Orrella dioscoreae: one gene and its partner. The protein of the gene in region 1 interacts with the protein of each later gene in a pairwise test. Links are inferred from orthologs where the notes say so. Each region holds a gene or a part of one and is shown on either strand. Other genes may lie near its edges.

Region 1 (6,977 bases):
GCGGTGGGCATCCAGGGCATCGCGGTGTCCGAGCGCGCCACGCAGCAGGCCTTGGCCTATGCGCGCGACCGCGTGCAGGGCAGGGCGGTGGAGGGCTCCAGCGGGCCGGTGCCCATCGTGCGCCATCCCGACGTGCAGCGCCTGCTGCTGACCATGCGGGCGCTTACCGAGGCCAACCGTGCCGTGGCCTATGTGGCGGCGGCCGCGCGGGACCATGCCCACCAGCACGCCGATGCCGGACAGCGCGCCGCCAGCCAGGCGCTGTACGAATACCTGGTGCCGGTGGTCAAGGGCTACGCCACCGAAACGGCCGTCGAGGTCGCGTCGCTGGGCATCCAGGTCCATGGCGGCATGGGCTTCATCGAGGAGACGGGGGCGGCCCAGCATTACCGCGACGCCCGCATCCTGCCCATCTACGAAGGCACCACCGCCATCCAGGCCAACGATTTCCTTGGCCGCAAGACCTTGCGGGACGCCGGCGCCGTGGCGCAGGGCCTGGCCGCCGAGATCGACAAGACCCTGGCCGAATTGCGCCGTGCGGCCGAGGCCGGGTCGCCGCGCCAGGCAGGCCTGCAACTGATCGCCCGCCAGCTGGAGGGCGCCGTGCAGGCCTATCGGGGCACCGTGGCCTTCCTGCTGCAGGAGGCGCCGAAGGACGTGCGCACCATCTTCGCCGGCAGCGTGCCCTACCTGATGCTGGCCGGGATCGTGACGGGGGGCTGGCAGATGGCGCGCGCGGCGCTGGCCTGCGAGCGCCACCTGGGCGAGGGCAGCACCGATCCGTTCTGGGCCGACAAGTTCGCCACGGCGGTTTTCCACGCCGGCCACATCCTGCCGCGCGCGGCGGCGCAGGCGGCCGCCGTGCAGGCCGGCGGCGTCGTCAGCGCTGCGCTGGCGGGCTCCCTCATTGCATAAGGTTATTAAATTTGCTTATTTAAGAACCCGGAGATTTGCTGCAAAAATGGCCGTCATGCATGACGCATGCCGCGCCATCACGCGGCGTCAACAGAAGGAGCAAGCACTATGGCAACTCTCAGGCTGGGCGATACCGCCCCTGATTTCGAGCAGGATTCCTCCATCGGACGCATCCGTTTCCACGAGTTCCTGGGTGACAAGTGGGGCGTGCTGTTCTCGCACCCCGCCGACTTCACGCCGGTCTGCACCACCGAGCTGGGCTACACCGCCAAGCTGGCCGACGAATTCGCCAAGCGCAACGTCAAGGTCCTGGCCCTGTCGGTCGACAGCGCCGATTCGCACACCAAGTGGATCGACGACATCAACGACACCCAGTCGACCACGGTCAATTTCCCGATCCTGGCCGACTCGGACCGCAAGGTGTCCGAGCTCTACGACATGATCCACCCCAATGCCAACGCCACGCTGACGGTGCGTTCGGTGTTCATCATCGATCCGGCCAAGAAGGTGCGCCTGACGCTGACCTATCCGGCCAGCACGGGCCGCAACTTCAACGAGATCCTGCGCGTCATCGATTCGCTGCAGCTCACCGACAGCCACAGCGTGGCCACGCCGGTGAACTGGCAGGACGGCGACGACGTGATCATCGTGCCGTCGCTGAAGGACGAGGAAGTCATCAAGCAGAAGTTCCCCAAGGGCTACACCGCCGTGCGCCCCTACCTGCGCGTGACGCCTCAGCCGGATAAATAGTCCCCCCCCGAGGCGCTTCGCGCCTCCCCCCCAGGGGGGCGGTGCTGGTGGACCGGCGGAGCCGGCTCCACTGCACCCCTGCTCTTCGGTTTTCTCTCAATCGCGACCGAGTCCTCCTCGCGATTTTCTTTTGAATTCCTTCCTTTCCGGCTTGTTCGGAATATCGATAGATTCATTTTTGTTAATGACGTGCAGCGATGAACTATCAAGGATTGATTCGTTCCGTTCCTGATGCGCGGCCCGCACACTGTGTTTCCCGATAGTCGATTACAAAAGGAAATACTCATGTTGCGCAAAGCTGGCTTCCTGGCCGCCGCCCTGGCATTTACCCTTGCTGTGCCGCTGTCGGCCAGCGCCCAGCAGAAATCGCAGACGCTGCTGAACGTCTCCTACGATCCGACGCGTGAACTCTACCGCGAGATCGACGACGTCTTCATCAAGCAATACAAGGAAAAGGCCGGCACCGCGCTGACCATCCGCCAATCGCACGGTGGCTCGGGCCGCCAGGCGCGTTCGGTCATCGACGGGCTGGATGCCGACGTGGTGACGCTGGCGCTGGCCTACGACATCGACGCCATCGCCGATCGCGACCTGCTGCCCAAGGACTGGCAGGCCCGCCTGCCGCTGAACAGCTCGCCCTATACCTCGACCATCGTCTTCCTGGTGCGCAAGGGCAATCCCAAGGGCATCAAGGACTGGAACGACCTGACCAAGGAAGGCGTGCAGGTCATCACCCCCAACCCGAAGACCTCGGGCGGTGCGCGCTGGAACTATCTGGCGGCCTGGGCCTACGAGCTCGAGCGCAGCGGCGGCGATGCCGAGAAAGCCAAGGAATTCGTGCGCAAGATATTCCGGAACGTGCCCGTGCTGGACACCGGCGCGCGCGGCTCGACCATCACCTTCGTCGAGCGCGGCGTGGGCGACGTGCTGCTGGCCTGGGAGAACGAGGCCTTCCTGTCGGTGGAGGAGCTGGGTCCGGACAAGTTCGACATCGTCGTGCCGTCGCTGTCGATCCTGGCCGAGCCGCCCGTGGCCATCGTCGACAAGAACGTCGACAAGAAGGGCACGCGTGCCGCCGCCCAGGCCTACCTGGAATTCCTGTACACCCCCGAGGCGCAGGAAATCATCGCCAAGAACTACTACCGTCCCACCAACAAGGACGTGGCGGCGAAGTACGCCAAGCAGTTCCCGGAAGTGAAGCTGGTGACCATCGACAAGGAATTCGGTGGCTGGCGCAAGGCCCAGGCCGACCATTTCAATGATGGCGGCACCTTCGACCAGATCTACCAGCCCAAGGGCAAGTAAGCGAGAGGCCCCGCGACCATGACCTCCCTTGCCACCACCCCGCTGGGCGCGGGCCCGGCCCCGGCGGGCCGGACGCCGCCCGGGCCGGCCGGCCCCGGCCGGGCCACCCGCCGCGCCCGCCACGGCGTCCTGCCCGGCTTCGGCCTCTCCATGGGCTTCACCCTGTTTTACCTGGGCCTGCTCGTCCTGATCCCGCTGGCTGCGCTGCCCTTGAAAAGCACCGAGCTGGGGTGGGGCGGTTTCTGGGATGCCGTGACGGCGCCGCGCGTCATCGCGTCGTTCAAGCTGACCTTCGGCGCGTCGGCCGTCGCCGCGCTGGTCAACCTGGTGTTCGGGCTGGTCGTGGCCTGGGTGCTGGTGCGTTACGAGTTCGTGGGCAAGAAGTTCGTCGATGCCCTGGTCGACCTGCCCTTCGCATTGCCCACCGCCGTGGCCGGCATCGCGCTGACCGCGCTGTACGCCTCCAACGGCTGGCTGGGTGCGCCGCTGGAAAGCTGGTTCGGCCTGAAGGTGGCGTTCACGCCGCTGGGCATCGTCATCGCGCTGATCTTCATCGGGCTGCCTTTCGTGGTGCGCACGGTGCAGCCGGTGCTGGAAGACATCGAGCGCGAGATCGAAGAGGCCTCGTCCAGCCTGGGCGCCAACCGCTGGCAGACCTTCCGCCGCGTGCTGTTGCCCACCATCTATCCGGCGCTGCTGACCGGTTTCGCACTGGCCTTCGCCCGCGCCGTGGGTGAGTACGGCTCGGTGGTCTTCATCGCGGGCAACATGCCCATGATTTCCGAGATCGCGCCCTTGCTCATCATCTCCAAGCTCGAGCAGTTCGACTACGCGGGCGCCGCCGCCATCGCGACGGTCATGCTCGCCATCTCCTTCCTGCTGTTGCTCCTGGTCAATGGCCTGCAGTGGTGGCAGACGCGCCGCGCGGCGGGGAGGCCGGCATGAGCGCCGCCCGGCCGCCCGAAGGCGCTCGCCGCAGCCCGCAGGGCGGAGGTTTCCCCATGAGCGCCGCCCGGCCGCCCGAAGGCGCTCGCACCGCAGCCCGCAGGGCGGAGGTTTCCCTATGAGCGCCGCCCATCGTCCTGATCACCTGAACGAGCCGCGCTGGGTACGCGGCCTGTTGTTGACGATAGGCCTGGGGTTCCTCGGCCTGTTCCTGGTCGTGCCCCTGGCCGCCGTGTTCGTGCAGGCGTTCGCGCGGGGCTGGGAGCTGTATCTGGCTTCCATCACCGAACCCGATGCGGTGTCGGCGATCCGCCTGACGCTGCTGGTGGCTGCCATCGCCTTGCCGGTGAACCTGGTCTTCGGCCTGGCCGCGGCCTGGGCCATCACGCGCTTCAATTTCCGCGGCAAGCAGTTCCTGATCACCCTCATCGACCTGCCGTTCTCGGTGTCGCCGGTGGTGGCGGGCCTGGTGTTCATCCTGCTGTTCGGCTCGCAAGGCTGGTTCGGCGAGTGGCTGAAGGCCAACGACCTGCGCATCGTCTATGCGGTGCCGGGCGTCATCCTGGCGACCCTCTTCGTCACGGTTCCCTTCGTCGCGCGCGAACTCATTCCGCTCATGCAGGCGCAGGGCAGCGACGAGGAACTGGCCGCGCTGACGCTGGGCGCCAACGGCTGGCAGATCTTCTGGCGCGTGACGCTGCCCAACATCAAGTGGGGGCTGCTGTACGGCGCCATCCTGGCCAATGCGCGCGCCATGGGCGAGTTCGGCGCGGTCTCGGTGGTGTCCGGCCAGGTGCGGGGGCTGACCAACACCATGACCCTGCATGTTGAAATCCTCTACAACGAATACATGTTCTCGGCGGCCTTTGCCGTGGCTTCCCTGCTGGCCTTGCTGGCCTTGGTGACGCTGGCGGCCAAGAACGTGATCGAGTGGCTGAACCATCGGCCGATCGCCGCGGACGCCCTGCTGGAGCGCCCAGCGGCCGCCCTGCAGCCCGTCGCCGCCTGATACGGAGTTTTGAACCATGAGCATCGAAGTCAGCAGCCTGTCCAAGCGTTTCGGGAGTTTCCGTGCGCTGGACGATATCTCCCTCCACATCGAGACTGGTGAACTGGTCGCGCTGCTCGGGCCGTCAGGCTGTGGCAAGACCACGCTGCTGCGCATCATCGCGGGTTTGGAGCAGCCTGACAGCGGCCGCGTCTGGTTCGCCGGCGAGGACGCCACCGACGTGCACGTGCGTCATCGCCAGGTGGGCTTCGTGTTCCAGCACTATGCGCTCTTCAAGCACATGACCGTGTTCGAGAACGTGGCTTTCGGCCTGCGCGTGAAGCACCGTTCGCAGCGCCCGGCGGAAGACGTCATCCGCCGCAAGGTGACGGAACTGCTGCAGTTGGTGCAGCTGGACTGGCTGGCCGACCGCTATCCCTCGCAGTTGTCCGGCGGCCAGCGCCAGCGCATCGCGCTGGCGCGCGCCCTCGCCGTCGAGCCGCGCGTGCTGCTGCTCGACGAGCCTTTCGGCGCCCTGGATGCCAAGGTGCGCAAGGAACTGCGCCGCTGGCTGCGCCGCTTGCACGACGACCTGCACGTGGCCAGCGTCTTCGTGACCCACGACCAGGAAGAGGCATTGGAAGTGGCGGATCGCGTCGTGCTGATGAACGCCGGCCGCATCGAGCAGGTGGGCACCCCGCGCGAGGTCTGGGAGAACCCGGCCACGCCGTTCGTCTATGGCTTCCTGGGCGACGTGAACCAGTTCAAGGGCCGCGCGGCCGCGGGCACCTGGCGCGATGGCGCCTTCAGCCTGCCGGCGCCTGACTTCTCGGGGGCGGATGACGCCGAGGCCGTGGCCTATGTCCGCCCGCACGAGTTCGACATCTCGCGTTATGCCGCGGGCAGCGATGGCATCGCCGTGCGCCTGAACCATGCCTACCTCGCCGGCCCCAGCGCCTTCCTGGAGCTGTCGCGCCAGGACACGGGCCAGTTGATCGAGGCGCAGGTGCCGGAAGACGTGTTCCGTTCGCTGAACGTGACCGAAGGCGAAGCGCTGCTGGCGCGACCCCGCAACGCACGCGTGTTCGCCGCGCCGCCGCCCCAGGCCTGACGTTTCTCTTTTCCGTCTGTTTTTAAGTGAGCCCGCCAGCAGTGAACCAGACACCTGACCCTGATCTGCCCGTCGCCACGGCTGCCAAATGGCAGGCCCTGGCGGCGCGGCTGGATGACATCGCCAGCCAGCATCCCGATGCCGCGCTGGCTTCATCGCTTGCAGCGGAAGACATGCTGCTGACCCACGCCATCTTCGGGCGCGGCCTGCCGCTGGAGGTCTTCTCGCTGGACACCGGCCGCCTGCATGCCGAGACCCTGGGCATGCAGGACGTCGTGGCCGAACGCTATGGCCGCGCCATCACGGTGTTCCGTCCCGATGCCGCGGCGGTCGAGGCGCATGTGCGCGAGCACGGCGCCTTCGCGTTCTACGAGAGCATCGATTTGCGCAAGGCCTGTTGCGGCATCCGCAAGGTCGAGCCGCTGCGCCGCGCGCTGGCTGGCCGCAGTGCCTGGATCACCGGACAGCGCCGTGAACAGGCCGCGACGCGCGGCGCGCTGGCCGAGTCCGAACATGACCCGGTGTTCGGCCTGCACAAGTTCAATCCGCTGACCGACTGGACCGAGGACGAGGTCTGGGCCGTGATCCGCGCGCTTGGCATTCCCTACAACCCGCTGCACGACCAGGGCTACCCGTCCATCGGCTGCGACCCCTGTACGCGCGCCGTGCGCCCAGGCGAGGACGCACGGGCAGGGCGCTGGTGGTGGGAATCCGCCGACAGCAAGGAGTGCGGCCTGCATGCGGGCAACAAGGCAGGCGCTGCCGCCCCGGCGCAAGCCGTGCGCATCGTCGCACGCGGCCAGTCGCTCTAGTTCTTCAGTTCATCCGTTATTCCCGAGGGGTTACCCATGAGTGTCGTCGCCAACCGCAGCCACCTGGACTGGCTGGAATCGGAAGCGATTCATATCCTGCGTGAGGTCGCCGCCGAGTGCGCGCGGCCGGTGCTGCTGTTCTCCGGCGGCA
Region 2 (6,825 bases), 1.4 Mb from region 1 along the record:
CGTTCAGCGTGATCGTGGTGGAGGCCGACAACCTGGAGCGCCTGCGCAGTTCGCTGGGCAACACCGTGCTGGAGCGGGTACTGCAAGTCATGGCCGCTCGCCTGCGCGGCGCGTTGCGCGCAGGCGAGAGCCTGGCCTGCCTGGACGGCACCCGATTCCTGGTGCTGACCGACGCGTCGCGCCCGGAGGTCGAGGGACGGGTGGTCCAGTGGCTGGACATGCTGGCACAGCCGGTGGTGGCCCTGGATCGCCCGGTGCGCCTGGGGGCCAGTGCGGGGCTGGCACCGGGTGATGGAGCGACCGACGCCGATAGCCTCATACGCCGGGCGGACCTGGCCCTGGATGCGGCGAGGGCAGGCGAGTCAGCCAACTGGCGCTGGTTCGAGCGAGGCATGCAGGCCGAGGCCGTCGGCGAGCTCGAGCTGGAGCAGCTCCTGCGCGAGGCGCTGCACCAGGACCAGTTCCACCTGGTCTTTCAACCCCAGGTGAACCTGGCCTCCGGCGAGATTGCATTGATGGAGTCGCTGTTGCGGTGGCGGCACCCGGTGCGCGGGCTCATCAGCGCGGCGGAGTTCATCCCGGTTGCAGAGCGCTGCGGCCTCATCGTGGCGCTGGGGGCGTGGGTGATGGACCAGGCGTGCAAGGAAGCCGCCCGCCTGCTGCGCAAGCTGGGCCGCGTGCCGGTCGTCACGGTCAACGTGTCGCCGCCGCAGATCCAGAGCGGCCTGTTGGTGCCCATGATCCAGCGCTGCCTGGCAGCCCACGGCCTGCCGGCGCACTGCCTGGAAGTGGAGGTCACGGAAGGCGTGGTGCTGGGCGATACCGAGGCCGCGATGGCGACGCTTGGCGGCCTGCGCGAGATGGGGGTGAAGGTGGCGCTCGATGATTTCGGCACGGGCTATTCCAGCCTGGCCTACCTGACCCGCATGCCGGTCGATCGGCTGAAGGTCGACCGCGCGTTCGTCCAGGCCATGCTGCAGGATGACCGCAGCCGGGCGGTGGTCGGCGCCATCATCGCCATGGCGCATGCGCTGGGCCTGCGTGTCACCGCCGAGGGGGTCGAGACGCAGGCCCAGGCCGACGCCTTGCGGGCCCTGGATTGCGACGAGATCCAGGGGTACTGGTTCTCGCGGCCCCTGGCCGTGCCAGCGCTGGAGGCCGCGCTCGTGCCCTTGTAGGCGAGGCATGCGGGCGCCAGGGTTATCGCAGGCCGCGGCGGCGCCTGGCGCTACTATGCGGCCTGTGACGCGGCATTCGCCGTGTCGGGCTGAAGGATCCCGTTCCAAACATGAAAAAGATAGTCGTGGGCCTGGCGGCGATGCTTGCCGCCTTCATGGTGCAAGCCGCCGCGCCAGTCGGGGCCTTGCGCCTGGGCGTCATCCCCAGCGTGGCCAATGAAGCCACCGAGATCGCCATCGCGCAGGCGCGCGAACAGGGCTTGCGGGTGGAACTCATCGAGTTCAACGATTGGGTATTGCCCAATATCGCGGTGGCGGATGGCTCCGTCGACGCCAATTTCTTCCAGCATGCCCCGTTCCTGGCGCAATTCAACCGCAATCGCGGCGCCAATCTCGTGCCGGTCGCCTACGGATACTCCACCACCATCGGTCTTTTCTCGAAGAAGCTCAAGCGCGGCGACGCCATTCCCGACGGCGCGACGATCGCGATCCCGTCGGACCCCGTCAACACGGGCCGCGCCTTGCTGTTGCTGCAGACCATGGGTCTCATCACCTTGAAGCCCGGCGTGGCGCACGAGGCCACGCAGGCCGACATCACCGCCAACCCGCGCCGCATCAAGCTCGTCGCCATCGAAGGCGCGCAGGCCGCGCGCACGTTCGACGACGTGACGGCATCGGTGACGTACACGACGTTCGCCAAGCATGGCGGGCTGGACGAGAAGGACGGCCTGGCGTTCGACAACACCGATACCGACAGCCTGAAGCGATATGCCATCCGCTGGGTGGCGCGCGAGGACAAGGCCCAGGATCCCCGGCTGCTGCGTTTCATCGAGATCTACCAGGGCTCGCCCGAGGTCAAGGCGACGTTGAAGCGCCTGTATGGCGACCTGATCGACTTCCCCTGGTAAACCGGCGAGCAGGCGGGGTCCCGCCTGCCCGGCGCGTCAGCCGCGCAGCTGTCCGTCGCCTTCCAGCACCCATTTGTAGGTGGTCAGGCCTTCCAGGCCAACCGGGCCGCGGGCATGCAGCCGGTTGGTGGAAATGCCGATTTCCGCGCCCAGGCCGTATTCATAGCCGTCGGCGAAGCAGGTGGGCAGGTTCACATAGACCGAGCTTGCATCCACTTCGCGCTGGAAGCGGCGGGCGGTGCCGAGCTTCTCGGTCACGATCGATTCGGTATGGCCCGAGCTCCAGCGCGCGATGTGATCCATGGCTTGCTCCAGGCTGTCGACCACACGCACGGCGAGAACGGGGCCAAGGTATTCACTGCCCCAGTCTTCGTCGGTGGCGGGCTCGGCCTGGCGCAGCAACAGGCGGGTGCGTTCGCATCCGCGCAGCGTCACCCCGTGGTCCGTGAAGGCCTGGCCCAGGCCGGGCAGCAGGCTGGCGGCGACGTCCTGGTGGACCAGCAGCGTTTCCATCGCGCCGCAGACGCCATAGCGATAGGTCTTGGCGTTGAAGGCCACGCGGTGCGCCTTTTCCAGGTCTGCGTCGGCATCGACATAGACGTGGCAATTGCCATCCAGGTGCTTGATGAGCGGGACGCGCGCCTGGGCCGACAGGCGCTGGATCAGGCCCTTGCCGCCTCGCGGCACGATGACGTCGATGTAGTCCGTCATGGTGATGAGGTGGCCGACGGCGTCGCGGTCGGGCGTGTCGACCACCTGGACGGCGGTCTCGGGCAGGCCGGCGGCCAGCAGGCCTTCGCGAACGACCGCGCCCAGCGCCACGTTCGATTGCAGGGCTTCCTTGCCGCCACGCAGGATCGTGGCGTTGCCTGATTTCAGGCACAGGGCGGCCGCGTCGATGGTCACATTGGGACGCGACTCATAGATGATGCCGATGACGCCCAGCGGGACGCGCATCTGGGCGACGCGCATGCCGTTGGGACGCAGGCTGGAATTGGACAGGCTGCCCACGGGATCGGGCATGGCCGCAATCTGCGCCAGTCCTGCCGCCATGGTGTCCAGCGCCTTGTCCGAGAGCGTCAGGCGGTCGAGCAGCGCGGCCTCCAGGCCATTTGCCCTGGCGGTCTCCAGGTCGGCGCGATTGGCGGCCTGCAGGGCCGCGCGGCGATCCTGCAGGGCTTGTGCCATGGCGCGCAGCGCGGCCGACTTGGCCTGGTCCGTCGCGCCCATCATGACGCGGGAGGCCTGCCGGGCGTTGCGGCCCAGCGTGAGCATGGAGAGTTCCAGATTATCGGAGGACATGGCGGGGCAGGGGGGCGAAAGCGGGGAAAGCCGCATTCTACCCAGCGCGCCGCTTGCCTGCCGCCGCCACGCGCAGCGCCAGGCGCAGCATTTCTTCCCAGGGGTCCGACAGCCGGCCAGGAACGTGCAGGCCCTTCACGAGGCGGTCCACTTCGTGGGCGTGTTGCACCGCCGCAGGCCAGGCCGCCGGCGGCACGCGCGAGAGCGCCTGCTGCGCCAGCCTTTCGTGATTGCCGAACACGCGCAGGCGGCGCATCAGGCCATTCATGTCCTGCCCGTTCGCGCGGGCATCGGCCAGGCGCGCCAGGGTGCGGATTTCCTCGCCCACGGCCCACAGCACCAGCACCAGGGCCTCGCCTTCGGCGCGCAGGCCGTCCAGCATGCGCACGACACGCGCCGAGTCACCCGCCAGCATGGCGTCGCGCAGGCCGAAGACGTCGTAGCGCGCCACGTTCATCACGGCGCGCTCCACCTCTTGCGCCGAGATGAGGCCTTCGGGGTGCAGCAGGCCGAGCTTCATGATTTCCTGGTGGGCGGCCAGCAGGTTGCCTTCCACCATGTCGGCCATCCACTGGCGCGTGGCGTCATCGACCTGCTGGTTCTGGCGGGCCAGCCTTGCGCCGATCCAGCCGGGCAGCCGCTGGCGGTCGACGTCAGGCACCTCGACGACGGTGCCGTGACGCGTCAGCGCCGTCATCCATTTGCCTTCCCGGGTGGCGCGGTCCAGCTTGGGCAGGGCCACCACGATGACGGTGTCCGGGTCGGTCTGGCCGGCGCTCAGCTCCGCCAGCCGTGCCAGCGTGTCGCCGCCCGCCTTGCCGGGCTTGCCGGTGGCGAGTTTCAGTTCGAGCAGCTTGCGGTCGCCGAACAGGGACACGCTTTGCGTGGCGGCCAGGACGGCGCTCCAGTCGCTGCGCGCGTCCATGACCAGCGTCGTGCGTTCGGTGTAGCCCTTGTCGCGCGCGGCGGCGCGCAAGGCGTCCAGCGCCTCGGTGACGAGCAGCGGCTCGTCGCCCGTGACGCAATAAAGCGGAGCAAGGCGATCTTCGCGGGCGAGTGTCTGCGCGAGACGATCGGCATCCATGGCCACTGCCATCGGTGCGTTCCTCAGCGCCGGTTGGCCGGGTTGGTGTCCAGGCGCGGATTGGTCCAGACCGACGGCTGTGCGGGCTCCTCGGAAGGCTCTGGCAGAGGCGGCGCCACGGGCAGGCTGTTGTCATCCGGCGAATTGCGGGCGATCTCGAAGGCCTCCGCCACGTCGGGTGCGGTCAGTCTGCGCATCAGACGAGACACCAGCGCCTTCTCCATGTCGCGGTAGAGGGTTTCCGTTTCACCCTGCTTGGCCTGGACGACATTGTCGTCATACGGCATGTCGCGCGTGTCGGTGAAGGTCGTGTCGGGCAGCAGCAGGTTGCCGCGCGCGTCGATCAATCGGAAGGTGTATTGCACCCTCAGTTCGTATTCCTCGACGCGGCCTTGGGGATTGAGCGAGGTCTCGCGCTGGGAGCGGGACTGGCTGACAGCGATCAGCGTGGCCTGCGCGTTCTTGCGATCGGTGACAAGCTGGGTGTCGGGCGATGCCGCGCGCAAGGCGCGCGCCACGTCTCCGCCGAAGCGGGTGTTGTCCGACAGGCCCATGAGATACAGCGAGTCGAAGGGCAGCGGCGTGACCCCGCGCATCGTGAAGCCGCAGGCGGTCAGCATGCCGACCAGCACGAGCAACGAGGCGCGCGCGAGCCAGGCACGCGGCCTGGCGGGCGAAGAGGCCTTGCGGAAAAGACGAGCGGACGTGACCATGCGTATGCCTACCTTGCGTTGCCTGTCGGCCCTTAGCCGACCACGTTGACCAGTTTGCCCGGCACCACGATAACCCGTTTCGGGGCACGGCCTTCCAGGAACTTCTCGACGGCTTCGTGGGCCACGGCCAGCGCTTCGATGGTTTCCCGCGCGGCGCCATTCGCCACGCGCACCGAGCCGCGCAGCTTGCCGTTGATCTGCAGCATCAGTTCCAGTTCGTCGGCGATGAGTGCGGCGGCGTCGATGGCGGGCCAGGGCGCGTCGAGCAGGTCGCCATACGTCTGGACATAGCCCAGGTCGCGCCACAGTTGCCACGTGACGTGCGGCACGACCGGATACAGCACGCGCAGCAGCACGCCCAGCGTCTCGGCCAGCGCGGCGTCGGCTTGCGGGCCTTCGGGCAGCTTGGCGTTCTCGATCGCGTTGAGCATCTTCATGCAGGCCGACACCACGGTGTTGTACTGGATGCGCTCGTAGTCGTAGTCGGCCTGCTTGAGCAAGGTGTAGACCTCGCGGCGCAGGTCCTTGATCTCGTTGGCGGCGCCTGCCCAGTCGGCCTGGCCGCCGGCCAGACCGCGCAGAACGGCGTCGCGGCGCGCATGGCAGGTGGACCACAGTCGGCGAAGATAGCGGTTCGAGCCGTCCACGCCCGAGTCGGACCATTCCAGCGTCTGCTCGGGCGGGCTGGCGAACATGACGAAGAGGCGCGCGGTGTCGGCGCCCTGGGTGTCGATCAGCGATTGCGGATCCACGCCGTTGTTCTTCGACTTGGACATCGTGCCCACGCCACCGTAGTCGATCTCGCTGCCGTCGGCCTTCAGGCGCGCGCCGACGATGGCGCCGCGCGCGTCGTAGGTGTTCTCGACTTCCTCGGGCCAGTAATACTCGATGCCGCCCTGCGGCGTGCGGCGCGAGTAGATGTGGTTCAGCACCATGCCCTGGCACAGCAGGCGGGTGAAGGGCTCGTCGAATTTCACCAGGCCGATGTCGCGCATGGCGCGGGTCCAGAAGCGGGCATACAGCAGATGCAGCACCGCATGCTCGATCCCGCCGATGTACTGGTCCATGGGCATCCAGTAATCGTTGCGGGCGTCGACCATGGCAGTGTTGTTGCCCGCCGAGGCGTAGCGCATGAAGTACCACGACGAGTCCACGAAGGTGTCCATCGTGTCGGTTTCGCGGCGCGCGGGCTTGCCGCAGCTGGGGCAGCTGCACGACAGGAAGCCTTCGTGCTTGGCCAGCGGATTGCCGCTGCCGTCGGGGATGAGATCGTCGGGCAGGACCACCGGCAGGTCCTGCTCGGGGACGGGCACGGGGCCGCAATCCGGGCAATGGATGATGGGGATGGGCGTGCCCCAGTAACGCTGGCGCGAAATGCCCCAGTCGCGCAGGCGGAAGGTCGTCTGCTTCTCGCCCAGGCCCTGGGCCGCCAGGTCGGCGGCCACGGCATCCACGGCCTGCGCATGGGCCAGGCCGTCGTACTTGCCGGAGTTCACGGTGCGCGCGATCTGCTTGTCGCCATACCACTCCTGCCAGGCATCCAGCGAGAACTCGCGGCCTTCGGCGGCGATGACCTGGCGGATGTCGAGCTGGTATTTCTTGGCGAAGGCGAAATCACGCTCGTCATGCGCAGGCACGCC

Evidence for each region. The genes of interacting proteins can lie anywhere in the genome.
Region 2: the proteins of ODI_RS07805 (region 1) and ODI_RS14330 interact in binary tests that used the Escherichia coli proteins (3 or more experiments, as listed by UniProt). The link is inferred for Orrella dioscoreae from one-to-one orthologs.

What each region holds. Positions count from the first base shown.
Region 1 is NZ_LT907988.1:1,669,649-1,676,625, forward strand. Bases 4,008-6,977 are described here. They hold ODI_RS07805 (sulfate/molybdate ABC transporter ATP-binding protein), read left to right. Parts: upstream 4,008-4,940; coding sequence 4,941-6,014; downstream 6,015-6,977. Other genes in these bases: cysW (sulfate ABC transporter permease subunit CysW), read left to right, coding at 4,034-4,924; ODI_RS07810 (phosphoadenylyl-sulfate reductase), read left to right, coding at 6,056-6,826; cysD (sulfate adenylyltransferase subunit CysD), read left to right, coding at 6,863-6,977. Outside these bases: ODI_RS07780 (acyl-CoA dehydrogenase), read left to right, coding at 1-915; ODI_RS07785 (peroxiredoxin), read left to right, coding at 1,024-1,665; ODI_RS07790 (sulfate ABC transporter substrate-binding protein), read left to right, coding at 1,951-2,970; sulfate ABC transporter permease subunit CysT, read left to right, coding at 2,989-3,915. UniProt on the Escherichia coli protein: Part of the ABC transporter complex CysAWTP involved in sulfate/thiosulfate import. Responsible for energy coupling to the transport system.
Region 2 is NZ_LT907988.1:3,082,294-3,089,118, reverse strand. The notes cover bases 1,256-4,073. They hold ODI_RS14330 (glutamate-5-semialdehyde dehydrogenase), read right to left. Parts: upstream 3,389-4,073; coding sequence 2,123-3,388; downstream 1,256-2,122. Other genes in these bases: holA (DNA polymerase III subunit delta), read right to left, coding at 3,426-4,073; ODI_RS14335 (MetQ/NlpA family ABC transporter substrate-binding protein), read left to right, coding at 1,319-2,086. Outside these bases: ODI_RS14340 (putative bifunctional diguanylate cyclase/phosphodiesterase), read left to right, coding at 1-1,178; more of holA, read right to left, coding at 4,074-4,484; ODI_RS14320 (LPS-assembly lipoprotein LptE), read right to left, coding at 4,496-5,185; leuS (leucine--tRNA ligase), read right to left, coding at 5,218-6,825. UniProt on the Escherichia coli protein: Catalyzes the NADPH-dependent reduction of L-glutamate 5-phosphate into L-glutamate 5-semialdehyde and phosphate. The product spontaneously undergoes cyclization to form 1-pyrroline-5-carboxylate.